Regions from separate parts of the Vibrio cortegadensis genome, predicted to be linked through region 1. Evidence: predicted binding sites of a transcription regulator. Region 1 holds the regulator's gene; each other region holds the start of a gene.
What was found. The regulator PurR, encoded in region 1, represses purine synthesis genes. The targets are predictions, from matches to a motif close to TNANGNAAACGTTTNCNTNA.

Region 2: a site for PurR is predicted at 1,299-1,318, ahead of OCV39_RS19945 (formate--tetrahydrofolate ligase). Genes of this name have one in related genera too.
Region 3: a site for PurR is predicted at 2,056-2,075, ahead of folD (bifunctional methylenetetrahydrofolate dehydrogenase/methenyltetrahydrofolate cyclohydrolase FolD). Genes of this name have one in related genera too.

The regions. Positions count from the first base shown of each region.
Region 1 covers NZ_AP025472.1:1,962,990-1,966,277, forward strand. The annotation lists gene torD (molecular chaperone TorD) at 9-656, shown strand; gene purR (HTH-type transcriptional repressor PurR) at 1,048-2,052, shown strand; cyclic di-GMP riboswitch class I at 2,209-2,290, shown strand; gene OCV39_RS09265 (TfoX/Sxy family DNA transformation protein) at 2,404-2,994, shown strand; gene OCV39_RS09270 (TVP38/TMEM64 family protein) at 3,164-3,288, shown strand, end outside.
Region 2 covers NZ_AP025473.1:1,329,545-1,332,832, reverse strand. The annotation lists gene OCV39_RS19945 (formate--tetrahydrofolate ligase) at 1-1,270, opposite strand, end outside; gene OCV39_RS19940 (inosine/guanosine kinase) at 1,512-2,816, opposite strand; gene OCV39_RS19935 (CreA family protein) at 2,946-3,288, opposite strand, start outside.
Region 3 covers NZ_AP025472.1:876,657-879,944, forward strand. The annotation lists gene OCV39_RS04125 (lytic murein transglycosylase) at 1-794, shown strand, start outside; gene folD (bifunctional methylenetetrahydrofolate dehydrogenase/methenyltetrahydrofolate cyclohydrolase FolD) at 1,119-1,973, opposite strand; tRNA gene OCV39_RS04135 (tRNA-Arg) at 2,188-2,264, shown strand; gene OCV39_RS04140 (LysE family translocator) at 2,568-3,197, shown strand.

The DNA.
Region 1 (3,288 bases):
CAATAACGATGATCGAAACAAAAGCATTCAATGAAAAGCGTGCAGAGATTTACTGGTGGCTATCTAGCCTTTTCGCAAAAGAGTTAACTCAACAAGAGTTAGACAGCTATAACTCTCAAGAGATTCGCACTTTTCTGACTGGCTTAGGTGAAAACGAAACACTTAAACCTTCAATAGACAAGTTAGTTGACGCCCTTAATCGCTTACAAAACCGTGAAGACGCTCAATTAGAGCTTTCCGCTGACTATTGTGATCTATTTTTAAAATCAGATAAGAACGCCGCTCTTCCATACGCTTCTATGTACATTGGAAAGCAAGGTTTATTGAATGATGTTCCGGCTCAAGAGATGGCAGCATTAATGTCAAAGCACGGCATTGCAGTGAGTGAATCATTGAATGAACCAGCAGACCACATTGCCATTGAACTCGACTTTTTAGGTAATTTAATTATTCGTTCAAATGAGCTTGAGCAAGAGAAACACCTTGATGATGCATTAATTGAGCAAGAATCTTTCATTCAAACTCATATCCTTTCTTGGATCCCACAGTTTAGTGCTAAATGCGATCAATATGATGAGTTTGGTTTTTATGCAAGCGTAGCTCAAGTATTAGTCGCCTTCTGCCAATTAGATTGCCAATACCTAACAGGCGAATAACCTCTCAAATTTATAATTCCCATCGGTAATTCGTGGTTATTTATCACATTTTAAACTATCAAGTGAGACTAGGTTCACTTCACTTGGTAGTTTTGTATTGACCCTCTTATAATTAAATGTGACAACACCCACTAAACTGGTCCAATATCCATTGCCAGTGAAGCGTTTGCGGTCTAAAATTGTGACCGCAAACGATAAAATATGATTACAAATGCAAACCGCTGATATAAGGCGGTTTTTGTGTTTCTTAATACCTTGCTATCTCTCGATGATTCACGATGTGAAGTAACGTGAATCGGCAATTGCTATTAAGAGATAGTATTTACGCTACTTGGTTGACTATTATATGAGTTAACCACTGTATTAAGTAGCACCTCGACAGGATAACACCATGGCTACAATAAAAGATGTCGCACGCTTAGCAGGCGTATCCACAACTACCGTTTCTCACGTCATCAACAAAACTCGATTTGTTGCTGAAACGACTCAAGAAAAGGTAATGAAAGCGGTAGACGAATTAAACTATGCTCCAAGTGCCGTTGCGAGAAGTTTAAAATGTAATACCACACGCACCATTGGTATGCTCGTGACTCAATCTACCAATTTATTCTTTTCAGAAGTAATTGATGGCGTTGAGAGTTACTGTTATCGACAGGGCTACACGCTGATTCTTTGTAATACTGGTGGAATTTACGAAAAGCAGCGTGATTATATCCGCATGCTTGCCGAAAAGCGTGTTGATGGCATGTTAGTCATGTGTTCAGATTTAACTGAAGAGCTAAAAGAGATGTTAGATCGTCACTCTGATATCCCTAAAGTGATCATGGACTGGGGCCCTGAAAGTTCGCAAGCCGATAAGATCATCGATAATTCTGAAGAAGGCGCTTACCTTGCGACTAAGTACTTGCTTGATAACGGTCATACCGATATTGCATGCTTAAGTGGTCATTTCGATAAGGTTGCATGTAAAGAGCGAATTTTAGGCTATCGACGAGCTCTCAAGGGTGCCGATATTGATGTGAATGAAGATTGGATCATCGAAGGCAATTTTGAATGTGATACTGCAGTACTTGCTGCTGATAAAATTGTGAATATGGAAAATCGCCCAACGGCTGTCTTCTGTTTCAATGACACAATGGCTTTAGGATTGATGAGCCGCTTGCAGCAGAAAGGGATTAGAATCCCTGACGACATCTCTGTTATTGGTTACGACAACATTGAATTAGCAGAATATTTCTCTCCACCACTAACTACAGTCCACCAACCAAAAAGACGTGTTGGTAAAACTGCATTTGAGATTTTATTGGAACGAATCAAAGACAAAGAGCACGATAAACGCATCTTTGAAATGCACCCTGAAATCGTAGTTCGGGATACGGTAAAAAAACTTATTTAATTAAAATACTCAAATGAATGCGTATTAATCAGTGCGCATTCACAACACCTAAACTGCAACTCAACCCACATCAAGCTCATGAATTATTGGACCAATGTCTCATTTTAAAACCTAAAATGTGATACCTATTCAATATTTTCCTATATGCTATGAGTGTCACGCACAGGGCAAACTATTTGAAAAAATAGGACGCAAAGCCTCCGGCCTAAACCATTTGGTAGGTAGCGGGGTTACCGATGGCAAGTATGCAAACAAAGTTTAACGTTTCGTTGACAGTACATTTGCATCACTTAGCTATTATCTCGGACCTGAAATTTGGTGGCGTAATCCTTTACACCGAGACTATACAGCATGGATAAACCAGTATTAAAAGACTCTATGAAGTTATTTGAGCAACTTGGCGCTATCAAGTCCCGCTCAATGTTTGGTGGATTTGGTATTTTTGCCAATGACACAATGTTCGCACTAGTAGTTAATGATCAACTACATATTCGTGCTGATAAAGATTCAACTAAGCAATTCCAAGAACAAGGTTATCAGCCATACATTTACAAAAAGCGTGGTTTCCCCGTTGTTACTAAGTATTTTGCTTTGCCTGAAAATTGCTGGGATACACCTGAGCAAATCTTAAAAACTGCAGTTGCTTCATTAGAATTCGCACAGCAAGAAAAAAGCCAGCAATCATCGGCTAAGCCAAATCGATTAAAAGATTTACCTAATCTTAGACTTGCTACCGAGCGCATGCTTAAAAAAGCGGGTATCGCAACAGTTGAAGAATTGCACAGCAAAGGCTCTCTAACCGCTTTCCAAGCAATTAGACAAACTCACTCATCATCTGTCAGCGTTGAGCTGTTATGGGCTCTTGAGGGCGCAATAAATGGCACTCATTGGTCAGTCGTTCCGCAAGAAAGGCGAAATGAGTTAATCAGCGACCTAAACTAGTCGACACATCAAAAAAACCGCCGCGTTTCTGCTGCGGTTTTTTTATATTCTTTGATTTATATGAAATATTTCTCCTCGCTTCCCTGTCTTATCTTTGTAAGTCGATAAAACATTTGTCATATTGTTTCCATAAACTTGTTCCCATAAACGTTTGCAAGGAGCTTCTTCCATGAGTAAAAAACTAATCATTGGTATCCTTTTAGTCGCTGTTGTTCTTTTTTTAGGCGTTAACTTTGGTCAATACCTAACCCTTGAAAACGCAAAAGCCCAACAAGCCGTACTCAACGAATATAT
Region 2 (3,288 bases), on a different replicon from region 1:
ATGACTCAATCATCTCTTTCAAAACATTTAGTTCTTCGTCAGAGTCTTGAGGGAAGCGGTTAATGGCGACGACAGCAGGAATACCATAACGATTGACGTTGTTAATATGCCATTTTAGGTTTTCAAATCCTGCTTCTAGTGCATTTTGGTCAGGGCGAAATAACGATTCAGGAAGTGCCGCGCCAGGGCGGAGATCGTAAAGACCCGAATTCGCTTTCAAGCCACGTAATGTTGCGACGATGACTGCACAATCAGGAGAGATTTTTGATGTTAGTGCTTTGATATTACACGCTTTTTCAAATCCCATGTCAGAACCGAATCCGCCTTCTGTAACAGTGTAATCGGCGAGTTTTAGAGCGATATTATCAGCAATAATAGAAGAGTTACCGTGAGCAATATTCGCAAATGGCCCTGAATGGATTAGCGTTGGTACGCCTTCGAGTGTTTGCATCAGTGTTGGCTCGATGGCATCCCGCATTGTTACTGCCATTGCTCCCGCGACTTGCAAATCTTCAGCGGTAATAGGTAAGCCCTCTAAATCATACGCCATAACAATATTACCAATACGATGGCGTAGATCTTTCAAATCCGCAGCAAGAGCTAAGATAGCCATGAGTTCAGATGCGGCCGAAATGTCGAATCCATCTTCGCGTTGATAGCCGTTAATCGTTTTTCCAGGTTCATTCTGACCAACGGTAATTATACGTAAAGCACGATCATTATGGTCGACAACACGCTTCCAGCAGACATTATTCGAATCAATCTTTAATGCTTTCAGTCCTGAACGTTGTTCAAATGCTTGGTAGCCTTCACGTTGTTCATGGTAAATACGAGCATCGATTGCTGCAGCTGCAAGGTTGTGGGCCGCGGTTACAGAATGAATATCACCAGTGAGGTGTAAATTTAACTCTTCCATCGGTGCTACTTGAGATAATCCACCGCCAGCGGCACCGCCTTTAACGCCAAAAACTGGTCCCATAGATGGCTGACGAATGCAGGCCATAACAGATTTTCCAATTTGGGCTAAGCCCTGAGACAAGCCGATCGTCGTGACTGTTTTACCTTCGCCAAGAGGGGTTGGCGTTATCGCAGTGACTAAGACTAATTTGCCATTAGGATTGTCTTCTAATCGTTTGATGGTTTGTAATGAGACTTTTGCTTTGTAAGGGCCATGAGATTGGAATTCAGACTGGAGAAGCCCCGCTTTAGTGGCGATCGCTTCAATGTTCGCTAATTTTGTTGCTCGACAGATATCAATATCAGATAGCATAAATGCCCCTTATTCTCACTTACTCAAGTTGCGTAATCGTTTGCGTCGGCATGATACGGCTATATTGTATTATGTAAAGAGAAAATTCTAGAGTTCTACACTATCAGAAATAAAACAATAGACTTTCTGCCTTAGATCAATATGAGATGGTTGTACCATATATTTTTCGTGTAACAATAATAAAGGCCACGTTATGTGGCCTTCATTTACATAGATAAAAGAAGTTTGATTTGAATCAGTATTACCTGTCCCAGTAAACCTCTTCCAAGCTATCTTCACGCTCTGGTAATGCACGAGCTAAGCGAGGTGAGTGTTGTGTTAACACTTCATAGCTTACGCGGTTTGCGTATTTACAAATTTGAGAGAGCGAAGAGTAGGTCAGGTAAGGCTGATCATGCTTTGATGAATTAGGAACGTTCATGCAGTGATGGCTATTTGCCGCCATATCATGAAGAAGAGCAGACAGCGCAGCATCACCCGCACCATTGGTATTTTTGATTTCAAGCGGGCCACCTAAATATGGGCCGATATGCGAGTAAACTTTTACTGGCGTCTGACATTCTTGTTTACGCATAGCACGGCTGAATTCATATTTATTGAACTCAGGTATATTACCCGGCAGCAAAGCAAGTTCGGTTTCGCGCTTAACTGAATCCTCAATATAGCCAGCCATATAAAGCCCTACAGGGCCAGAAGTACAAAGAACCAAATCAACCCAATCAAGAGCTTTGTCTGCTGCAAGAAGAGGATCTTTCTCACCAGTGAGGGCTTCACCTTCTTCTTCATTCATCGCAATGATTGAAATGTTTTCTTTGATGTACTCTTGCCACCACTCTGCGTTACCTTCAATAACCCATTTAGTTCCAAGAGTTAGAACAACAGGTACATTCTGGCTTTTCGCGAGTTCAATAGCACGAGCAACAGCTTGTGGCATTGGGTCTTCAGGCTTACCACGCATTAGGTATGAAGATACAACCAATGCAGATGCTTTTTCGAATACATCTTCAGGAATACTATCTGGGCGAAGTTGATTCATTTCACCTTCATTGATTGCGAATGTTCGTTCGCCATCTTGAGAGATCAATGTATAGCAACGACCAATTGAACCTTCAACGGTTTGAAGATTATTGAGGTTCATGCGTGACGATGTGCGGCAAAGATAACGGTAGGCAAAAGAACCGACTTCGATATTACGCGACATAACCCCAAGTAGAACGGACTTGCTATCTGCGAGTACTGAGTAGTTGTGCAGTGTATTACCAATTGTATCACCAGGGTACTGATGTGTAATAAGACCGCGTTCAACGAGCTCATCGTATAAAGCATCCGCTTTGCTCTCTTCTAAGACCAAAGAATGTCCTTTACTCAATTCGTACTTAGCAAGGAACTCATCATCTACACGAGCTTCAATATCGACAATGGTTTGACCAACACCAACAATAATCGGGCGATACAATTTTGGAGCTTGTTTCATCTGATTGACAAGTGGATCACGAGTGTGTGTTGGGAAATAATGCTTAGATTTACGCTGACCGGGAAACTTCATGATGAATAAAGGGGGCTTAGAAAATTTTCTGGATCATATCACAAAAGGGCAAAAGTACTTTCATTTTTATTACATATAGATGCGGTTGGTTATCTTACAACCAACCGCAAGAGAGATCATAAAAACAAGCTATTGAACATTTGAAGCCACAGTTGGTTCAGTATAAGCCTTCGTTCCCCAAAGTGGGACAGTCGAAAGGCTGTGTTTGAAACTACCGTCTGTTTCTTTCGTTGTATAAGACAAGTAAAGTAAAGTTTGGTTATCAGCATCATAGATACGTCTTACTTTCATCGATTTGAAAAAGATACTTTTCGATTTTTTGAAGACAACTTCGCCGGATTTACTTTTATCAATTTGCGCGATCATATCAGGGGTAATGTCACCTGTTTGACGGCAAGATATTGAGCTGTCACTCGGGTCAGCGAGGCTAAAATCAGCTTCGATAGAGGCAATATGGCAAGTTACGCCTGTC
Region 3 (3,288 bases), 1.1 Mb from region 1:
CGGATCGCAATCAGCCTGAAAAGAAGCTGACCTTGGATGAGTATATTCCCCGAGCAGTGCCAGACTGGAAAGTTAAGCAAGCGAAAACCCTTTATAAGCAGCACTACGCTGAACTGAAAAAAATTGGTGATGAATATGGGGTTCAGCCTCGATTCATTGTCGCGTTATGGGGCGTTGAAAGTAACTTTGGGAAATTCACCGGTAATTATAACGTCATCGATGCATTATCGACTCTTGCTTATGAGGGGCGTCGTGAAGCCTTTTTCCGTAAAGAGACCATGGCAGCATTAACCATTCTAAATGAAGGTCATATTGAGCCGGAAAATTTGAAAGGTTCATGGGCAGGCGCGATGGGCCAACCTCAGTTTATGCCATCTTCATTTTTAGCTTATGCTGCTGATGGTAATGGTGATGGCAAAAAAGATATTTGGAGTAGCGAAGCGGATGTTTTCGCCTCTGCTGCCAGCTATTTAAGCCAATCGGGTTGGGATGATACTTATACGTGGGGAAGGCAAGTACGAGTGCCTCACTCCATCTCTACCGAGCTACAAGGTCGTGATGCAGAGAAGGCCAAAACGCTGGAAGAGTGGCAAGCGTTAGGTGTGACTCGTTATAACGGTAAGCCTCTTCCTAAGTTGGACAAGCCGCTGAATGCTTGGCTGATCTTACCTGATGATGTCGACGGGCGAGCTTATCTTATTTACAACAACTACAATGTATTGATGAAGTGGAACCGCTCGTATTACTTTGCATTAGCGGTTAGCCATTTGGCCGATAGAATCAAGTTTCATTAGTCAAAGCGTAATAATACCAATCACAGTAAGTAGGTGGTCATAAAAAGCGCAGGAAAAATGCTTGAGAACAAGGCAGAAATTTTCGATAAGTAGTTATTCTACAATCAAAATTTCTAACGCCGTTATCGAGTATTTTAACAAGCTAGGATGACCAGTTATTTACTACGATTGGTATAATCATCCGCTAGATCGAAAACACCGCTCACTATTCATGGGCGGTGTTTTTTTGTTTAAATCGCTGTTATTGCAGTCATTACTATTATCGATCAGTCGCTGCTTTGAACTTGAAACAAGAACAAGTGACAGCAGCGATTAGTCATAGATTTAACGGCGATATTGCTCACAAGCGATCATGGTATTTTCAATCAAGCTCGCCACTGTCATCGGGCCAACACCACCTGGAACTGGGGTGATAAAGCTGGCTTTCTCTTTCGCGACATCGTACTCAACATCACCAACTAACTTGCCTGACTCTTGGCGGTTGATGCCCACATCGACCACAACTGCGCCTTCTTTAATCCATGCGCCAGGGATAAAGTTTGCTTTACCCACTGCGACCACAACCACATCCGCTTGGCGTACATGGCTTTCAAGATCTTTGGTGAAACGGTGGCAAGTTGTTGTTGTACAACCCGCTAGAAGGAGTTCCAGCGTCATAGGACGGCCAACAATGTTCGATGCACCAACCACAACCGCATGTTTACCGCGCAGGTCGATATTGTAGCGGTCAAGTAGGGTGATGATCCCTTTTGGCGTGCAAGAACGAAGCTTAGGAATACGTTGTGCTAAGCGACCGACGTTATAAGGGTGGAAGCCATCAACGTCTTTTTCCGGAGTGATACGCTCTAAGATATGGGTGGTATCAATGCCTGCTGGAAGAGGCAGTTGCACTAAGATGCCATCGATTTCAGGATCTTCATTGAGTTGGTCAACTAAAGCGAGCAGTTCATTTTCACTTGCCGTAGCAGGTAAGTCATAAGATTTTGAGACGAAGCCAACTTCATCACAAGCTCTACGCTTACTTCCAACATAGACTTGTGAGGCTGAATCTTCACCGACTAAGACTACCGCTAGGCCGGGAGCTCGCAGTCCGGCTTCTCTTCGCGCTTTTACACGTGCGGCGACTTCCGAGCGAACCGTTTGAGAAATTAACTTTCCATCAATGTTTTGAGCAGTCATGACTTTCCTTAGAAAATGGTCTTGAAAATAGAGATGTTAATAATTTTTAGCGCATTGTGGCAGAAATTGTTTTTTATTTCCATTAAGCAATCGTTTGCTTTGTTCTATTTTTCATCACATAAGCACCAGTTGAGCTTTTTTTGGTCATTCAGATCATAATGTTAGATAAAAGCGTTGCTTTAGCTCTGTCATCTCGTATAATTCACCCCACAAAGCGCCCTTAGCTCAGCTGGATAGAGCACCTGCCTTCTAAGCAGGTGGTCACAGGTTCGAATCCTGTAGGGCGTACCATATTGAAAGAACCGCTGTAAGTGTATGCTTGCAGCGGTTTTTTGCATTATGAACTTTTATTTTACTTCTGCAGTTAATACCTCTTATCTCTCTGATTTTCCTCTTCTCTGTTTATCTCGACATACAAATAACCACTGATAAATTAAGGTTTTATGCATTTGATTTCATTTCAAATGTTTGGCATGTTGTCTTACTACTTGTTGATTTAATCTCTCTTTTAAAGCGGTACTAGAACGAAATGATTAACGTGTAAATCGCCATTAGCATGAGGCTGAATGGATTCTTTCATCAAAGGAGAAGATGATGACCATAGAAACATGGATGTACTATTTACTTGCCGTTTTGATACTAACTGCCTCTCCAGGGCCCAGTTCACTGCTGTGTATGACCAAAGCGGTGAGTTCAGGTTTTAAGTTGTCGATCTTTACGGCCTTGGGAAGCTTAACCGCCATTACTGGAATTTTAACGTTGTCGTTTACCGGACTAGGGGTGCTAATTGCCTCATCTGAAATGGTGTTCAATATTGTTAAATGGACAGGGGCGGCTTACTTGGTTTACTTAGGTTGGAAAGCGTTGATCTCGACGCAAGAGTCTTATCAAATTGATGGTCAGGCTCAACCTGATAATGCGAAGCGCATCGCTCATTTTACGAGTGGTTTCATTGTCGGAGCCAGCAACCCTAAAGCCATTTTATTCTTTACCGCTCTTTTCCCACAGTTCATTGACCCTAACGCTTCATTGCTTGCTCAATATGCAGTATTTGCGACGACCTTTGCTTGTATGGAACTCTCTTGGCTGCTCTTTTATGCCTACCTTGGTTCTAAGTTCTCAAACTGGATATTAGCCAAAGGGAGAGCCAAGTTATTTAATAAGCTTACAGGCGGTGTATTTATGAGTGCAGGCATCTTGCTTTCCACCACCAGTCGCTCTTAAACCCTTAACTCTTTAAGTGATCGGGAATTCTTTCGGTTATAGCAGATTCGATGTTGCTGCGGATTCTCGGTGGCAACATTCTCGGTGGCAA